DNA from 4 places in the Tibeticola sp. genome. Region 2 is predicted to be linked to each of the others. Evidence: predicted binding sites of a transcription regulator. Region 2 holds the regulator's gene; each other region holds the start of a gene.
The links. The regulator sigma-54, encoded in region 2, starts transcription at its own class of promoters, with help from an activator protein. The targets are predictions, from matches to a motif close to TGGCANGNAANCTGCTTT.
Positions count from the first base shown of each region.

Region 1: JHC36_RS06600 (arsenate reductase (azurin) small subunit) is a predicted target of sigma-54. The motif match lies at 2,567-2,584, and genes of this name have one in related genera.
Region 3: cydP (cytochrome oxidase putative small subunit CydP) is a predicted target of sigma-54. The motif match lies at 2,737-2,754, and genes of this name have one in related genera.
Region 4: JHC36_RS00220 (TorF family putative porin) is a predicted target of sigma-54. The motif match lies at 1,545-1,562, and genes of this name have one in related genera.

Region 1 is NZ_JAEMQB010000105.1:7,785-11,990, forward strand. Features, by position in the region: gene JHC36_RS06585 (sigma-54-dependent transcriptional regulator) at 1-101, opposite strand, end outside; gene JHC36_RS06590 (sensor histidine kinase) at 120-1,553, opposite strand; gene JHC36_RS06595 (PhnD/SsuA/transferrin family substrate-binding protein) at 1,572-2,444, opposite strand; gene JHC36_RS06600 (arsenate reductase (azurin) small subunit) at 2,653-3,183, shown strand; gene JHC36_RS06605 (arsenate reductase (azurin) large subunit) at 3,197-4,206, shown strand, end outside.
Region 2 is NZ_JAEMQB010000066.1:3,036-7,241, forward strand. Features, by position in the region: gene JHC36_RS03885 (PIN domain-containing protein) at 1-234, opposite strand, end outside; gene JHC36_RS03890 (THUMP domain-containing class I SAM-dependent RNA methyltransferase) at 231-1,535, opposite strand; gene JHC36_RS03895 (RNA polymerase factor sigma-54) at 1,532-3,133, opposite strand; gene lptB (LPS export ABC transporter ATP-binding protein) at 3,158-3,955, opposite strand; gene lptA (lipopolysaccharide transport periplasmic protein LptA) at 3,952-4,206, opposite strand, start outside.
Region 3 is NZ_JAEMQB010000064.1:2,854-7,059, forward strand. Features, by position in the region: gene cydB (cytochrome d ubiquinol oxidase subunit II) at 1-938, opposite strand, end outside; gene JHC36_RS03810 (cytochrome ubiquinol oxidase subunit I) at 957-2,528, opposite strand; gene cydP (cytochrome oxidase putative small subunit CydP) at 2,530-2,706, opposite strand; gene JHC36_RS03820 (sigma-54 interaction domain-containing protein) at 2,915-4,206, shown strand, end outside.
Region 4 is NZ_JAEMQB010000002.1:13,820-18,025, forward strand. Features, by position in the region: gene JHC36_RS00210 (ammonium transporter) at 1-352, opposite strand, end outside; gene JHC36_RS00215 (P-II family nitrogen regulator) at 376-714, opposite strand; gene JHC36_RS00220 (TorF family putative porin) at 736-1,497, opposite strand; gene JHC36_RS00225 (YifB family Mg chelatase-like AAA ATPase) at 1,704-3,263, shown strand; gene JHC36_RS00230 (outer membrane lipoprotein) at 3,325-3,786, opposite strand; partial or broken gene JHC36_RS00235 (vitamin B12 dependent-methionine synthase activation domain-containing protein) at 4,115-4,206, opposite strand, start outside.

The sequences.
Region 1 (4,206 bases), on a different contig from region 2:
GTGCGGTACCAAACCACCTCGAGCGCCTCGAGCTCGAAGCGCTGAACCAAGGATTCGCCCATGATGAGGTCATCTTCAATCAAGAGCAGGCGGGGTGGCATGGCGCGTTTCTCCACGGGTCAGTCGATTTCACGGTTGGGCAGCCAGAAGACCAGTCGGGTCCCGTCGCGATAGTCCGGGTCGAGGGTGAAGCCGCCGCGGTGGTGATTGGCGATCTGCTGGCAGACCCAGATGCCAAATCCCCGCGGATCGTCGCCACCTTCCTGGGCCAGTGTGGCGGCAAAACGCTGCGGGTCGAGCGCGGTGCCGGAGTTCGTGACGCAAAAGCGAACCTGTTCGGCATCGGCGAGCAACTGCACGGCCACCCGCCCGCCAGGCCCGGCCGCCTTGATCGCATTGAGCAGCATGTTGAGCATGGCCTGGCGGACCGGCGCCGAAGGCACGCGCAGAGCCGACTCGACCTCCGAGCGGGCGGAAAGCGACACGCCCTGTGCCTGCGCTGCCGGCTGCGCCAGGGTCAGCACATCATCAAAATCGGACGGTTCGAGCGGCCGATCCTGCACGCGCGCCTGTGGCAGCAGAGCCGCCACCGTGGTGCGTATCTGCATCAGGCCGTGCTCGATCACATCGAGCGCGCGTTCGCGCGCCTGCGGTGCATCGCCATGCAACCGCAGCGTGCGGATGGCGGTCAACAAGCCCGCCAGCGGATTGTTGATTTCATGGGCCACGGCCGCCGTCATCCGTCCCACCGCGGCCAGCCGCTCGGCCGACAGCGCCCGCTGCTCGGCGCGGCGGCGCTCTTCCCACGCCGACTGCAGGCTGTGCAAGGCCCGCGCGATGCGCTGCAACTCCGGATCGTCGGTATGCGGAACCGGCTGGGCGGTGATGGCTGCGGCGGGCTCCATCGCATGGATGAAGCGGGCGAGCCCTGCCACCGGCGCCGTCATCCGCCGACCGAGCCACCAGCCGGCCGGGATCAGCAAGACCACGGCGAGCCCCATGCCAATCAGGGCGGGCCGCGCGAGCTGCGCCCACTTCGGCGCAAACACCGGCGCATCCACGTCCATGAGGACGAAACCCAGCAACTGACCATCCTCGCTGCTGATCGGGTCGAGCAGCATGATGCCGCCGTCGGCCTGCTCGATGCGCTGGCGTTGCTGAATTTCCTCGGCCGTCAGCAGTGGCTGCCCGTGCAGCGTCTCGCCCAGGAGCTGCCGCCCGGTTTCCAGCACCGCCGGATTGGCGGCGGCAAACACCCGCCCCTGGGCGTCGAGCACGGCCACGCGCGCGCGCAAACGGTCGGCCCCGGGCAACAGCGCCGCCGTGTCGCGCAGCAAGGAAAACACGCGCCAGGTGTCATCCGCTGCCAGCAGAGGCCGCGCCTGCGCGACCAGCAAGACCATGGCGCGGTCCAGCGTCGCCAGCGTCTGTGCCCGGGCATCGCGGGCGGACAGCCGCGCGCCGACCGCCGTCACGAACAAGGCGGTGATCAGCACCGCAAGCGCCAGACCCAGCGGAATCTGGACTCGGTACGGGAGACGCAGTCGCTTCACGCTGGACCCGGGTGTCACTCAGGCGCGCACGCCACTGCCCGGGACGCTGAGCGCCAGGCGGCGAATACTCTCGAACAGCGCCGGCTCACCCGCCTCGAAGCCGCTGAGGTTGAGCGCCTCGAGCAAGGAACGCCCTTCACCGTCCTGCGGCATCGCCAGCAACACGGCTTTCAAAGGGCCAAGCGCCGGGTGCATTTCTTCGCGCAACGCAACGATCGGCGGGAAGCCAAAGGGCGCGGAACGCCAGACGATTTCGGTCTCGCGCGCGGCGGTCATGTGCTGGGCGCGCATGGTGTCCCAGACATAGCCATCGATGCTGCCCGCGTCGGCAAGGTGCGCGGCCACCGCTTCGGCGACGTTGCGGTGGCCGTGGGCAAAAAAAGCCCGCCGCAAGTCCCGCGCGGCCAGGCCGGCCAAAGCCAACTGCGACTGCGCCACGAGCCAGCCGGAATTGGACAACGGGTCGGAATAAGCCAAAACCTTCCCGCGCAGATCAACCCAGCCCTCGATGCGGCGGCCGCCCGACGCGGGGCGAATCAGATACGCCTGGTAGGTCGGTGCACCCAGGTACTGAGGGACGGCGATCAGCGACAACTCGGACTGCCAGCGCACATAGGGGTAGCCGCAGATCCACGCGGCGTCGAGCTGGCGGCCAAACAGCAGGTCCAGCACCGACTGGTATGACTCCCGCGCCACAAAGCGCACATCGACATCGAGCCGCTCGCTCAGGTATCGGCTCCAGCGCGCGAGAAAAGCGCTCTGGTCGGCCAGGATCACGGAGGTCAGGCCGACGCGCAACACATCGCGGGCCGGCACCGCGGCTTGGGCCCAGGGCGCGGCCAGAGCAGAGCCCAGCAGCGCCAGGCAGCGTCGTCGCGGCGCATCGACCATCTTGTCTCCTTGATGTGGTTCCGTTACTTGAAAGTAACGCGTTTTTAGAAGCCATGTTACCAAATCCGGACGGATCACCGGCAAGATGGTCATAAGCGCTTGCTAAATCGCAATCGCTCTTTTGGCACGGTCGTTGCAAGAGACAAGTGGGAATTCATCCCATGCTGCGCCTCGAGCGCAGGTTCAACGACCCAAGACAGGAGACCCCATGGAAGATGTCAAGCTCAGCCGTCGCTTCTTTTTGAAGTCGACGGGCAGCGCCGCCGCCGTCGCTGGCTCGGTGGTCATCCCCCTCCAAAGCGCAAATGCAGCGCCGTCCGCGGCTGCGGCCATCAGTTCCACTGCCCTTCCCTACCCGAAGAAGGTAGCGGGCAAGGCCAGCGCGATGCCGGTGAACCAGCCGGTCAACTTCAACTACCCCGACGAGAGTTCGCCTTGCTATGCCATCCGCATGGGCAACCCGGTGCCCGGTGGTGTGGGCCCCAACCGCGACATCGTGGCCTACAGCGCCATGTGCACGCACATGGGCTGCCCGGTGACCTACGACGGCGGCAGCCGCACCTTCAAGTGCGGTTGTCACTTCTCCATCTTCGACCCCGAAAACCACGGCCAGATGGTCTGCGGCCAGGCTACGGAAAACCTGCCCAGCATCAAGCTCGAGTACGACGCCGCAACCGACACGGTGCATGCCGTCGGCGTCGATGGCCTGATCTACGGCCGCCAGTCCAACGTTCTGTAAGAGGAGGCCCACCATGTCCCAAACCATCAATGACCGCATCGCCCTGCCTCCGAAGGACGCGCAAAAGACCAACATGACCTGCCACTTCTGTATCGTGGGCTGCGGCTACCACGTGTACAAGTGGGACGCGAACCGCGAAGGGGGTCGAGCGGCAAGCGAAAACGCGCTCGGGGTTGATTTCACCCAGCAGGTGCCGCCGATGGCCATCACCATGACGCGGGCGATGACCAACACCATCACCGACAAAGCGGGCAAGCGCTGGAACATCATGATCGTTCCCGACAAGGAATGCGTCGTGAACAACGGCCTCTCAAGCACCCGCGGCGGCAAGATGGCCAGCTACATGTACGCGCATGATGGCATTGGCCGCGAGCGCCTCAAAACCCCACGCATCTTCAAAGGCGACCAGTGGTTCGACACCGGCTGGGATGAGGCCTTGGCCATCTACGCAGGCCTGACCAAGAAGATTTTGGACAACGACGGCCGGAGCGGCATCATGTTCGACTGCTTCGACCATGGCGGCGCAGGCGGTGGGTTCGAGAACACCTGGGGCACGGGCAAGCTGATGTTCAGCGCCATCCAAACCCCGATGGTGCGCATCCACAACCGGCCGGCCTACAACTCGGAGTGCCACGCCACGCGCGAAATGGGCATCGGCGAGCTCAACAACAGCTACGAGGATGCGCAGGTGGCCGACTGTATTCTGTGCACCGGCGCCAACCCCTATGAAACGCAGTCCAACTACTTCCTCAACCACTGGGTGCCGAACCTGACCGGCGCGACGGTGGACAAGAAGAAGAAATGGTTCCCCGGTGAGAGCGCCGCAGCCGCCAAACTGATCGTCGTCGATCCGCGCCGCACCGCGACGGTGGCGATCGCCGAGCAAGTGGCGGGCAAAGACAACGTCTTGCACCTGGCCATCAACCCCGGGACCGACACGGCGCTGTTCAACACGCTGTTCACCTACGTCGTGCAGCAGGGCTGGATCGACAAAGACTTCATCGCCAAGCACACGGTGGGCTT
Region 2 (4,206 bases):
GCGCTCGAGTAGCGTGGCCGCCTCGAGGCCATGAAACCGGCGCCGCGGCACGATTTGCGGGTAGTCGAGGACGCGACGGAATTCCTCGCGCATCGCGGGCGTGGTCAGCCACACGTGGCGACCGGCTTCGAGCGCGCGCGCGAGCGGCTCGGCGGCCGGGTCGGCAAAGAGCAGCAGGTCGAGCGCGATGTTGGTGTCGAGCACGAGCGCGCGGCCGGCGTAGGCCTCGTTCATCCCGGCGCCCCGGGCTGCGCGGCGGCGTCTGCCGCGGGCCCGCGCGCGGGCCGCACCGCGCCGCGCACCAGGTCGAAGCGGAACAGCCGGCATTCGATCGGGCCGTTCCACATCGGCACGCGGCGGCTTTCTTTGAGGCGCATTTTGGCCGGCAGCTTGAGGTCGGGCGTGAGCAACCAGGCAGTCCAGCCCGCGTAGTGGCGCTTCCAGTGGCTGGCCAGTTGGGCGAAGAAATCGCCGCCGTCTTCGGTCTGCGCGAGTTCGCGCGCCCCAAAGCGCGGCCCAGCCTCAGCGTCTTGCCCCGAGCGGGTACCGGCCACGCCTGCGACCGCGATGCGCTCGCCATACGGCGGGTTGAGCAGCACCACACCCGGCGTCTCGCACGGCGGCAGACGCTGCAGTGCGTCGCCGCCCCGCAGTTGCACGGCGTGGGCGACGCGGGCGCGTTCGGCATTGCGTTGCGCGAAATCGACCATGCGGTGCGCGACATCGCTGCCAAACACCGGCGCCGTCGGGGCGTGCTCGGCCGCGCGGGCTTGGTCTTTGAGGTCTTGCCAGACATGAGCCTGAAACGGCAGCATTTTCTCGAAGGCAAAGCGGCGCTGGCCGCCCGCAGCGATGCCGCAGGCGATTTGCGCCGCCTCGATGACGATGGTGCCGCTGCCGCAGCAGGGGTCGTAGAGCGGCACGCCGGCAGCGCAGCCGCCCTCGGGATCGGTGCTCCAGCCGCTGGCAGCGAGCATGGCCGCGGCCAGCGTTTCCTTGAGCGGCGCGTCGCCCTTGTCCTCGCGCCAGCCGCGCTTGAACAGCGGCTCGCCCGAGGTGTCGATGTAGAGCGTGGCAGTGTCGGTGGTCAGGTGGGCATGGATGCGCACGTCGGGGTGGCGCGTGTCCACGTCGGGGCGCACGCCGCCGGCCTTGGCGCGGAAGCGGTCGGCGACCGCGTCCTTGATCTTGAGCGCGGCGAAGTTGAGGCTTTGCAGCGGGCTGTGCTGCGCGGTGACTTCGATCTTGAAGCTCTGGCGCGGCGTGAACCACAGCTCCCACGCCACGGCGGAAGCCGCCTCGTAGAGGTCACGCTCGTTGCGGTACGAACGGTGGCCAACCTGCACCAGCACGCGCTGCGCGAGTCGGGTGTGCAGATTGAGCCGCATCGCATCACGCCAGCTCGCGCGCACGCGCACGCCGCCACGGTGGCTCAGCAGGTCCTGGCCTTGCGCGCCGGTGAGGGCGTGCACTTCGGCGGCGAGGTAGTCCTCGACACCGCTGGCGCAGGGAAGAAACAGGGTGAGATCGTTCACAGGGTCTTTCGCAGGGGAGCGGGCGCGATGCGCATCGCCTCTCGGTATTTGGCGACGGTGCGGCGCGCGCAGGCGATGCCTTGCTCTTTGAGCATGTCGGCGATCTGGCCGTCGCTTAAGGGATGGGCGGGGTCTTCGGCGTCGATGAACTGGCGGATCAGCGCGCGCACCGCCGTGCTCGAGGCGCTGCCGCCCGCTTCGGTGTCGAGGCCCGAACCGAAGAAGTATTTGAGCTCGAAGGTGCCGCGCGGCGTGGCCATGTATTTGGCGGTGGTGACGCGGCTCACGGTGGATTCATGCAGCCCGAGTTCGTCGGCAATCTCGCGCAGCACCAGGGGCCGCATGGCGAGTTCGCCGTGCACGAAAAAGCTCTTTTGCCGCTCGACGATGGCGCGCGAGACACGCAGGATGGTGTCGAAGCGCTGCTGGATGTTCTTGATGAACCAGCGCGCTTCCTGCAAGCGCGCAGACAGCGCAGCGCTCCCCTCGCCCTTGTGCTCGCGCAGGGCGCGGGCGTAGATGTCGTGCACCCGCAGCCGCGGCAACACCTCGGGGTTGATCTGCACGCGATAGCGGGGCTGCGCGCCCTCGGTGTCGGCCGTGACGATGACATCGGGCACGATCACCAGCCGCTCGGCCTGAGCAAAGCGCCGCCCCGGCTTGGGTTCGAGCCGGGCGATGAGCGCGAGCGCGGCGCGCAGCTCGGTTTCATGACGCCCGGTGGCGGCAGCGAGCCGCTTGAAGTCGCGCCGCGCCAACCACTCGAGCGGCTGGGCCAGCACGTCGAGCGCGGCGGCTGCGACCGACTCGCCATCGGCGGCGCGCTCACGCACCTGCAAGCGCAAGCACTCGGCGAGATCCTGCGCGCCCACGCCCGTCGGCTCGAGCGACTGCAACAGGCCGCGCGCGACGGTGAGGCGGTGCACCAGCTCATCGAAGCGCTCGGCATCCTCGCGCGGGCACAGCGCTTCGGCCAGGCGCTCGAGCGGTTCGCTGAGGTAGCCGTCGTCGTCGAGCGAGTCAATGAGGAAATCCAGCGCGGCGCGGTCGACCGGGTCGAGCCGCAGCGCCAGCGCCTGGCGGTGTAGATGCTCGGAGAGGCTTTCCTCTGAGCCGGCGCGCTCCCAAGGCGATTGAGCATCCTCATCCTCGCCGCCAGCGGATCCGGATACGCCGCTGCGGCCTTCGGCGCCATCGAAGGGCGCGTCGTCTTCGCGCTCCCCGTGCGGCGCCTCGTCGGGCGAGCCCGCCCAGTCGGTCGGACCCTCCCAGTCGGGTGCGGCGGCTTCGGCGCCGTGGTCGGCCTCGGGCGTGGCCCCAGCGCCTTCATCCAAGCCGAGGGGGCCCGATGCCGGCGTCGATCGGTCTTCTTCTGCTACGAAATCAGGATTGGCCAGCGCAGACTCGGGCGGCGCCTCGTCACCAGCGAGGCCCGCGGACTCGGTCTCGGCGCGCTCGAGAAACGGGTTCTCGTCGAGCATCTGCTCGATTTCCTGTCCGAGTTCGAGCGTGGACATTTGCAGCAGCCGGATCGACTGCTGCAACTGCGGCGTCAAGGCCAGATGCTGCGACACCCGCAGCGACAAGCCTGGCTTCATGGGCGTGCCCTCTGCATCACCGACCTACATGCGGAAGTGTTCGCCGAGGTAGACGCGGCGCACCTCCGCGTTGTCGATGATGGCCGCCGGTGTGCCTTGCGCCAACAGCCGACCCTCGCTGATGATGAACGCGTGGTCGCAAATGCCCAGCGTCTCGCGCACGTTGTGGTCGGTGATGAGGACGCCGATGCCGCGCCCTTTGAGGAACGCGACGATGCGCTGAATCTCGATCACCGCGATCGGGTCGATGCCGGCAAAGGGCTCGTCGAGCAGGATGAAGCGCGGCTGTGTGGCCAGCGCCCGCGCGATCTCGACACGGCGCCGCTCCCCACCCGAGAGCGAGACGGCGGGCGCATCGCGCAGATGCTCGACGCGCAGTTCGCGCAGCAGCGCGTCGAGCCGGCGCTCGAGCGCCTCACCCGCGAGCGGGCGGCCGGTTTCATCCCGCTGCAACTCCAGAATCGCCCGCACGTTCTCCTGCACGGTGAGCTTGCGAAAAATCGACGCCTCCTGCGGCAGGTAGGACAACCCGAGCCGTGCGCGCCGATGGATCGGCATGTGCTCGATGTGCTGCTCGTCGATCCAGATTTCGCCCGCGTCGGGTCGGATCAGCCCCACGATCATGTAGAAGGACGTCGTCTTGCCCGCGCCATTGGGGCCGAGCAAGCCCACGACCTCGCCCTCGTGCACGGTCAGCGAAACGTCATGCACCACCGTGCGCGCCCCGTAGGCTTTGCGCAGATGTCGGGCCTCGAGCTTGCCCGCCGCCACGCGCGGCTGCGTCGAAGGCGCCGCGTAGGCTTCGTCGAGCCGCTGCGTCATCGGACCGCCCCACCCAGGGCGCTGGCGGGCCGCAGCGGCGAGGTCGCCGCCGGCAGCGCGCTGGTCGGTGCCGAAGCCGCCGCCCGCGGCGCGATGACCGCGCGCACACGCCCGCCACCGGGCACCTCCCGCACACCGTCGACGCTGAACTGGCCGCTGGCGTGCTCGTAGACGATCACCTCGCCCGTCACCTGATCGGCCAGCGTCTCCCCGCGCAGACGCCGCAACTCGGCGCGCCGCACGAAGCGCAC
Region 3 (4,206 bases), on a different contig from region 2:
ACGAACGGGAACATGGACGCGCCCGCGGTACCGATGACCCCCACGATGGCCAGCGACGAGGCCACGAAGGCCGAGAGGGTGCGCCGCGCGCGCATGAGCGCCACCGCGGCCAGCGCCCCGACGACGCCCAGCGCCGGCAGCAGCCAGAGCAGCGGCTGGCGGCCGTAGTTGGCCATCCAGGCGCCGGCTTCGCGCACCACCGTCTTGCTCATCGGGTTGGGCAAAGCAGCCGGATCGACCACGGAGCTGATGCGATAGCCGGGGATGCTCTGCAGCCAGAAGCCCGCGGCAATGAAGGCCACGACCATGACGATGCCCGCAATCGTGCCGGCGCGGATGGTGCGCGCCTGGATCGCGCCCTCGGTGCGGTGCGCGAGGTAGGTCGCACCCTGCAGGGTGATCATGGCACTGCTGACCACGCCGGCAAGCAAGGCGTAGGGGTTGAGCAAAGCCCAGAAGCTGCCGGTGTAGGTGGAAATCAGATACTCATCGAACTGGAAGGGCACGCCTTGCAGCAGGTTGCCAAAGGCCACGCCGAAGATGACCGGCGGAATGAAGCCGCCGACGAACAGGCCCCAATCCCAGGTGGCGCGCCAGGTCGGGTTGTCGATCTTGCTGCGGTAGTCAAAGCCCACCGGCCGGAAGAACAGCGCCCAGAGCACCGCCAACATGGCCCAGTAAAAGCCGCTGAACGCGGTGGCGTACACCAGCGGCCAGGCCGCGAAGATGGCGCCGCCGCCGGTGATGAACCAGACCTGGTTGCCGTCCCAGTGCGGCCCGACGGTGTTGATGACGACGCGGCGCTCGGTGTCGCCCTTGCCGACGAAGGGCAGCAAGGTGCCCACGCCCATGTCGTGGCCGTCCATGATGGCGAAGCCCACGAGCAGCACGCCCACGAGCAGCCACCAGATGATTTTGAGGGTTGGATAGTCCAGCATGTCGTTCTCCCGTGGGGTTCAGGCGGCGGTCGTCGCGCCGTGGTGGGCTTCGTTCGCGTAGCGGCCGGTGCCCAGGCTGCCCGGGCCCATCTTGGCGAACTTGACCATCAGGTACATCTCGACGATCAGCAGCAGCGTGTAGAAACCCACGAAGCCGGCGAGCGAGCCGTAGAGGCTGGTGACGCTCAACGTCGAGACCGACAGATGCGTGGGCAACACGCCATAGATGGTCCAGGGCTGGCGTCCGTATTCGGCGACGAACCAGCCAAGTTCAATGGCGATCCAGGGCGCGGGCAGCATCACCAGCGCCCACTTGAGCAGCCAGGGTCGCTTGCCACACTCGAGCTTGAGCGTGCACCAGAAGGCAGTACCAAAGAGCGCGAGCATGAGGAAGCCCAGGCCGACCATGATGCGGAAGCTCCAGAACATGGGCGTGACGCGCGGGATGGTGTCGTCCACGGCGCGCTGGATGATCTCGGGCGTCGCCTGGCGCACGTCGGTGACGTATTTGCGCAGCAGGAGGCCGAAGCCCAGATCGGCTTTGTGCGCCTCGAACAGCGCACGCGCAGCCGCGTCGTTGCGGTCTTTGCGCAGGGCTTCGAGCGCGGTCACCGCGTGGATGCCGCTTTCGATGCGCTCGCGGTTCTTGGCCTTGATTTCCGCAACGCCCGGGATGGTCTTGGTGACCGAGCGCGTGCCGATCAAGCCCATGACGTAGGGAATTTCGATCGACCAATCGTTTTTCTGCGCCTGCTCGTTGATGCCCGCGACGAGGTTGAAGCTCGCGGGTGCGGGCTCGGTCTCCCACATGGCTTCGATCGCGGCCATCTTGGTCTGCTGCGCTTCGCCGACGTTATAGCCCGATTCGTCACCGAGCACGATGACGCTGAGCACCGATGCAAGCCCGAAGGCTGCGGCGACGCGGAAGCTCCGTTTGGCAAATTCGACGTCACGGCCCCTGAGCAGGTAATAACTCGAGATCGAGAGCACGAACATCGCGCCGGTGACATAGCCGGCCGAGACGGTGTGCACGAACTTCGCCTGCGCATCGGGGTTGAAGAGCACGGCCCAGAAGTCCGTCATTTCCATGCGCATGGTGTCGAAGCTGAACTCGGCGCCCACCGGGTTTTGCATCCAGCCGTTGGCGATCAAAATCCACAGCGCCGAAAGGTTGGTGCCCAGCGCCATGAGGATGGTGACCAGCAGGTGCTTAGGCTTGGAGAGGCGATCCCAGCCGAAGAAGAACAGGCCGATCATCGTGGACTCAAGAAAGAAGGCCATGAGTCCTTCGATCGCCAGCGGCGCGCCGAAGATGTCGCCCACGTAGTGCGAGTAGTAGGCCCAGTTGGTGCCGAACTGGAATTCGAGCGTGATGCCGGTGGTCACGCCCAGCGCAAAGTTGATGCCAAAGAGCTTGCCCCAGAAGCGGGTCATGTCTTTCCAGACGACGTTGCCGGTCATCACGTAAACGCTCTCCATGATGACGAGTAACCACACCATGCCCAGCGTCAGCGGCACAAACAGGAAGTGGTAGAGGGCTGTCGCCGCAAATTGCAGCCGCGACAGATCCACCAGTTGTTCGGATATCACTTCACTTCTCCTTTTCTTCGCTGTTGCCCGGCCCGAGCAACTGGGTGGCCACGCCGGCCTCTGGCGGCGTGACGCGGTACTCGCGCACGAACACCCACCACAGCGCCACCAGCACAGCCAGCTTGATCACCAGCACGACGGCCAGCTTGCGCACCAGGGTTTGGTCTTGGAGGTTCATGGCACGGGGACCTTTCCTTTCGTAACCAATTATGCAATCTTTATGCCAATGACTCGGAAGCGAGCGAACCACCGTTCGCCTAGGGTTTTCCCTGGGAAGGGCAGCCGACCTGTCCCTGACAGCCCTGGGGACAAACCGCCGCAAAGGCTGCCAAAAAACTGCCAAGCTGCCATAATGGCAGCCAAACCCTTCCACGCTTGCGCCGCCCATGAAGCCCTACGCCGAACTCACCAGCTTTCTCGATCAGCAGAGCGAGCCCTACATCCTGTTCGACGGCGACTACCGCATCCTCGCCGCCAACGCGGCTTATCGAAGGCTGTTCAGTCCCGAACAAAGCGTGGTCGGGCGCAAGTGCTACGAGGTTTCGCACCGCTACACCACGCCCTGCGACCAAAACGGCGAGACCTGCCCACTGGCGCGCGCACGGGCCTCGGGGCAGCGGGAGCGGGTGCTGCATCTGCACCACACACCGCGCGGCGAGGATTACGTCCAGATCGAACTGACCCCGCTGCGCGACGCGGCCGGCACGCTGCAGCTCTACGCCGAAAAAATGGAGCCGCTGCGCCAAAGCCATCGCGCCGCGTCTCCAAACGGGCCCGAGTTGATCGGCCGCTCGCCGGCGTTTTCGGCCATGCTTGCGCTGGTGGCGCGCGTGGGTCCGTCGATGGCCACCGTGCTGTTGCTGGGCGAATCGGGCACCGGCAAGGAACTCCTCGCGCGCGCGGTGCACGAGGCGAGCCCGCGCGCCGCGCGGCCACTCGTCGCGGTGGACTGTTCGAGCTTGCCCGAAACCCTCTTCGAGTCCGAACTGTTCGGCCACGAACGCGGCGCCTTCACCGGCGCGCATGCGGCCCGCGCCGGCCTGGTCGAAGCGGCCAGTGGCGGCACGCTGTTCCTCGACGAAGTGGGCGACATACCGCTGTCGATGCAGGTCAAGCTGCTGCGCCTGCTCGAGACCGGCACCTACCGGCGCGTGGGCAGCACCGAACTGCGCCGGGCCGACATCCGCGTCGTCTCCGCGACGCACCGCGATCTCACGGCCATGGTCGCCGATGGGCGCTTTCGCGAAGACCTGTATTTCCGGCTCAGCACCTTTCCGATCCGGCTGCCGCCGCTGCGCGAGCGCCTCGAAGACATCGCGCTGCTGGCGCCCGCATTGCTGCAACGGGTGGCGCCCGAGCGCAAGCTCGAGCTCGCGCCCGCGGCGCTGACCCTACTGCAAAGCCAGCCCTGGCCCGGTAACGTGCGCGAACTGCGCAACCTGCTGGAGCGTGCCGCCCTGCTCTGCGACGGCTCCGTGATCGAAGCGAGCCATGTCGCGCAAGCACTGTCCGTGAATCAGCCGATCCACCCGGCCGCGTCTCGCCTACCGGCCGCCACAGCGGACGCGGACGCGGATCGAGCCGCCGCTGGTCCAGAGGCAACGATCAACACCCTGCCGTTGCCTGAGCTCGAACTCGAGGTCTTGCGACAACGGCTGGCCCGCCACCGCGGCAGCCG
Region 4 (4,206 bases), on a different contig from region 2:
GCATCAGCACCGACAGCATGTTCTTGCTGCGCACCAGGCCGCCGTAGAACAGCGCCAGGCCGGGCACCGTCATCATGATGACGAGCAGCGTGGCCACCATCATCCAGGCGGTGTCGCCCTTGTTGGGTACGGGCTCGGGTGCCTTGGCTTCGGCTGCGGCTGCCGCGGGTGCGGCCGCAGCGGCGGGGGCTGCAGCGGCAGCCGGCGCATCGGCGGGCTTGGCTTCTGCGGCAGGTGTCTCGGCCGAAGCCGCTGCCACCGGGCTGGCCGGCGCTGCTGGTGTTTGCGCCCAGGCCGTTGCGCCGAGCAGCAGACCCAAGCCCAGGGTGAGGGAGGCGAGTAATCGTTTCATGGGAGTGTCCTCAGATCAGAGTTTCAAAGGGCGCCTTCGCCCGTCTCACCGGTGCGGATGCGGATGACCTGCTCGAGCGCGGAGATGAAGATCTTTCCGTCGCCGATGCGGCCGGTGCGTGCCGCACCTTCAATGGCTTCGATGGCGCGGTCGACCAAGGCTTCGGGCACGGCGGCTTCGACCTTGACCTTGGGCAGAAAGTCGACGACGTATTCGGCACCGCGGTAGAGCTCGGTGTGGCCTTTCTGGCGTCCGAAGCCTTTGACTTCGGTGACCGTGATGCCCTGCACGCCGATGCCCGAGAGCGCTTCGCGCACCTCGTCGAGCTTGAACGGCTTGATGATGGCGGTGATGAGTTTCATGGGTCCTCCGGTGGGGGCAGGTCAGAAGCTGTACTTCAGGCCCAGCACCAGGGCGTTGCGGCCCGTGAACTTGCCGCTGGGCGTGAAATAGACCGTCTTGTCGGCGTCGGTGCCCACGGCGGCCACGGTGCCGGTGAGGCCATTGCCGAAATCCTTCGCCAAGGTCAGCGACCAGTCGGTGTACGAACCGGCGCTGAAGTTCTTGATGCGCTGGTGGCCCACGTGCGGGGTGAGCGTCATGCCGTTGCCCAGGTCGACGGCAGCGCTCAGGTCGAGGTAGCCGCTGTTCTTGCTGTTGGGCGTGCCGAACAGGTTGGAGACGCTGTGCGAATACTTGGCCGTGAACATGCCGTAGGTCAGCGCGCCGTAAAGCTCGTCGGTGTTGGCATTCGCGCCGGTGACATCCTTGAGCTTGTTGCTCGGATATTCATAGCGCAGATAGCCCACGTCGAAGCCGAGGTCCTTGGCGATCTCGCCCTTGTAGCCGGCATAGAGGTCGAGTTCCATCGAACCCTTGCTGGCGCCCGCGTCCTTGATCCACTTGATCGTCGAGGCCCAGGCGCCGACGTAGAACCCGCTCTTGTGGCTGAAGTCGATGCCGCCTTGCAGCGCCGGGTCGAGGCGCGACTGCGAGATGCCGCGGTAACGATAGTCCGTCACGACGCCCACGTTGTAGCCGAGCGTGTACTCCGGCGCGGGGGCGGTGGCCTGCGCGAAGGCCGGGGTGGCGGCGAGCAGCGTCGCGGCGGAAGCGAGAACCAGCGGAAGGGTGCGTTGCATCATGATGAACTCCTGAGAGGGGCGTGAAAAAGAAAGGGCTCGCGGTCGTATGAGCACAAGCCGTGCCAGGTCGCAGAAAGCCAACATTCGCGCCCCTATCGGGCGCGATTGGGCTAATATGACTGTATGAATCAACAGTGCGCCTCGATTCGGTGCATCCGCTGGCGATGCGGCGGATGTTTTGCGCCCCAAAACGGGGCCTGCGTCCGATGAGTCTTGCTTTGGTGCAAAGCCGGGCCTTACTCGGCCTCGACGCGGCGGCGGTGACCGTCGAAGTTCATCTGGCCAACGGCTTGCCGAGCTTCACCTTGGTGGGGCTGGCCGATGTCGAGGTCAAGGAAGCGCGGGAGCGGGTGCGTTCGGCCTTGCAGAACGCTGGCCTCGAATTCCCGCACAACAAGCGCATCACGGTGAACCTCGCCCCCGCGGATCTGCCCAAGGACTCGGGCCGTTTCGATCTGCCGATCGCGCTGGGCATCCTCGCCGCCAGCGGCCAGATCGACGCCGCGCGGCTCGCCGGCCATGAATTCGCGGGCGAGCTTTCGCTCTCCGGCGAACTGCGCCCGGTGCGCGGCGCGCTCGCCATGAGCCTGGCGCTGCATCGTCAACAGGTGCCGGCCCGCTTGGTGTTGCCGCCCGGCAGCGCCGAGGAGGCCGCCCTGGTGCCCGGCGCCGAGGTGTTCCGCGCGCGGCACCTGCTCGACGTGGTGCGCCGCTTCCGTCCTGTGGACGCCCAGGCCCATGCCGAAGGCACAGGCCCCGCCGCGCCCGAAGCGGCCGAGGGCTGGTGCCGCGTGCAGGCCAGCCCCGCGGTGGCGGCTGCAGCCTACCTCGACCTGGCTGACGTCAAGGGCCAAGCGGCGGCACGGCGTGCATTGGAGATCGCCGCAGCCGGTGGCCACAGCGTGTTGCTGGTTGGGCCGCCGGGCTCGGGCAAGTCCATGCTGGCGCAGCGTTTTGCCGGCTTGCTGCCACCCATGACGGTCGACGAGGCGCTCGAGAGTGCAGCCGTGCTCAGTTTGGCCGGACGCTTCGCGCTCGAGCGTTGGGGGCAGCGGCCCACTGCGGCGCCGCACCATACCGCGAGCGCGGTGGCGCTGGTGGGTGGTGGCTCGCCGCCACGCCCTGGGGAGATTTCACTCGCGCACCAGGGGGTGTTGTTTCTCGATGAGTTGCCGGAATTTCCGCGCGCCGCCCTCGAAGCGCTGCGCGAGCCGCTGGAGACCGGGCAGATCCGCATCGCACGCGCGGCCCGCCGCGCTGAGTTTCCCGCGCGCTTTCAGCTGATCGCGGCCATGAACCCTTGCCCCTGCGGCTGGCTCGGGTCGAGCGTGCGCCATTGCCGCTGCACCCCCGACCAAGTCGCGCGCTACCAGGGCAAGCTCAGCGGCCCGCTGCTCGACCGCATCGACCTGCACGTGGAAGTGCCCGCGCTGCCGGCCGACGCATTGCTCGCCGCGCCTGCGGGCGAGCCGAGCGCCGTGGTGCGCACGCGCTGCATCGCCGCGCAGCAGCGCGCCCTCGAGCGCCAGGGCAAACGCAATCAGGCTTTGCAGGGGCAGGAGCTCGACACGCACCTGCGGCTCGACGCCGCAGCGGCCAAGTTCCTCAACACGGCGGCGGCCCGGCTGGGCTGGAGCGCCCGCTCCGTCCACCGCGCCCTCAAGGTGGCCCGCACCATTGCCGACCTGGCCGGCAGCGAGTCCACCCAGGTCGCCCATGTGGCCGAGGCCATGCAACTGCGGCGGGCGCTGCGCGCCGCGTCTTAGGGCAACGCTGAATCAGTCCTTCGCGCGCCATCGCAGGAACTCATGCAGCGTTGTCTTAAATTCAATAGGGGCGCAAATGCGGGCCGTCGAGCCGCACGGTTTGCCCGGGTTGCCAAGGCGGCGGATCGGCCGTTTCGTAACGGCGCAGGGTGCCGTCGCGCATCCGCACCGTCGTCACCCAGACCGTGCGTGCCGTCACATTCTTTTCGACTTCTTTGCCGACGTAGGCGCCACCGATTGCGCCGCCGATGGTCGCGAGCGTCTTGCCGGTTCCGCCGCCGATCTGATTGCCGAGTAAGCCACCGATGACGGCACCGCCCGCGACCCCGGCGAGGCCGCCTTCGCCTTTACGGCGCTCTTGATGCACCTCTTGCACGACGCCGCAATGCGGGCAGGCCGCTGGGGTGGCGTGCGGCGGTGCAGCCCAAGTCAGGGACAGAGGCGCGAGCGCCATCGAGCCGACAAAGCCGATCGAGAGTGCGACGAGCAGGCGGGGCAGAGGCTGGCGGTTCCAGGTGTTCATGGGTTTCAGGGCGTGTTGGGGTTCATCCTTTGGCGGCATCGCGGTGTCGCGGCCGGGCGGTGGGCCAGGGTCTGCATCGACCTTCCTGCGCGCCGGACCGTGACCTTGAGAGACGACCCTGGATTGTGTCTCCGACCGACCGCGACAGCGCCGTAAACATCGGTAAGAGCTGTGATCGACGCCGAGGCGTTGGGGGCAACGCTGAAAAAGTTGGCCGCGTGCCGTCATGGGGCGGCTTCGCCGCCGCCATAACGTCCCTTCGGCCGGGCGGACGGTTCGGGGTCAACGGGTCCCCCGGGCGCGAACACAGGGGCTGGCGGTGAGCCTCTCAGAGATTCGGCCCCAGCCAGCGTTTGAGTTCTTCGACGGCCACGCCGCTGCGCTGGGCCAGGTCGGCGAGTTGGTCTTCGCCGATGCGGC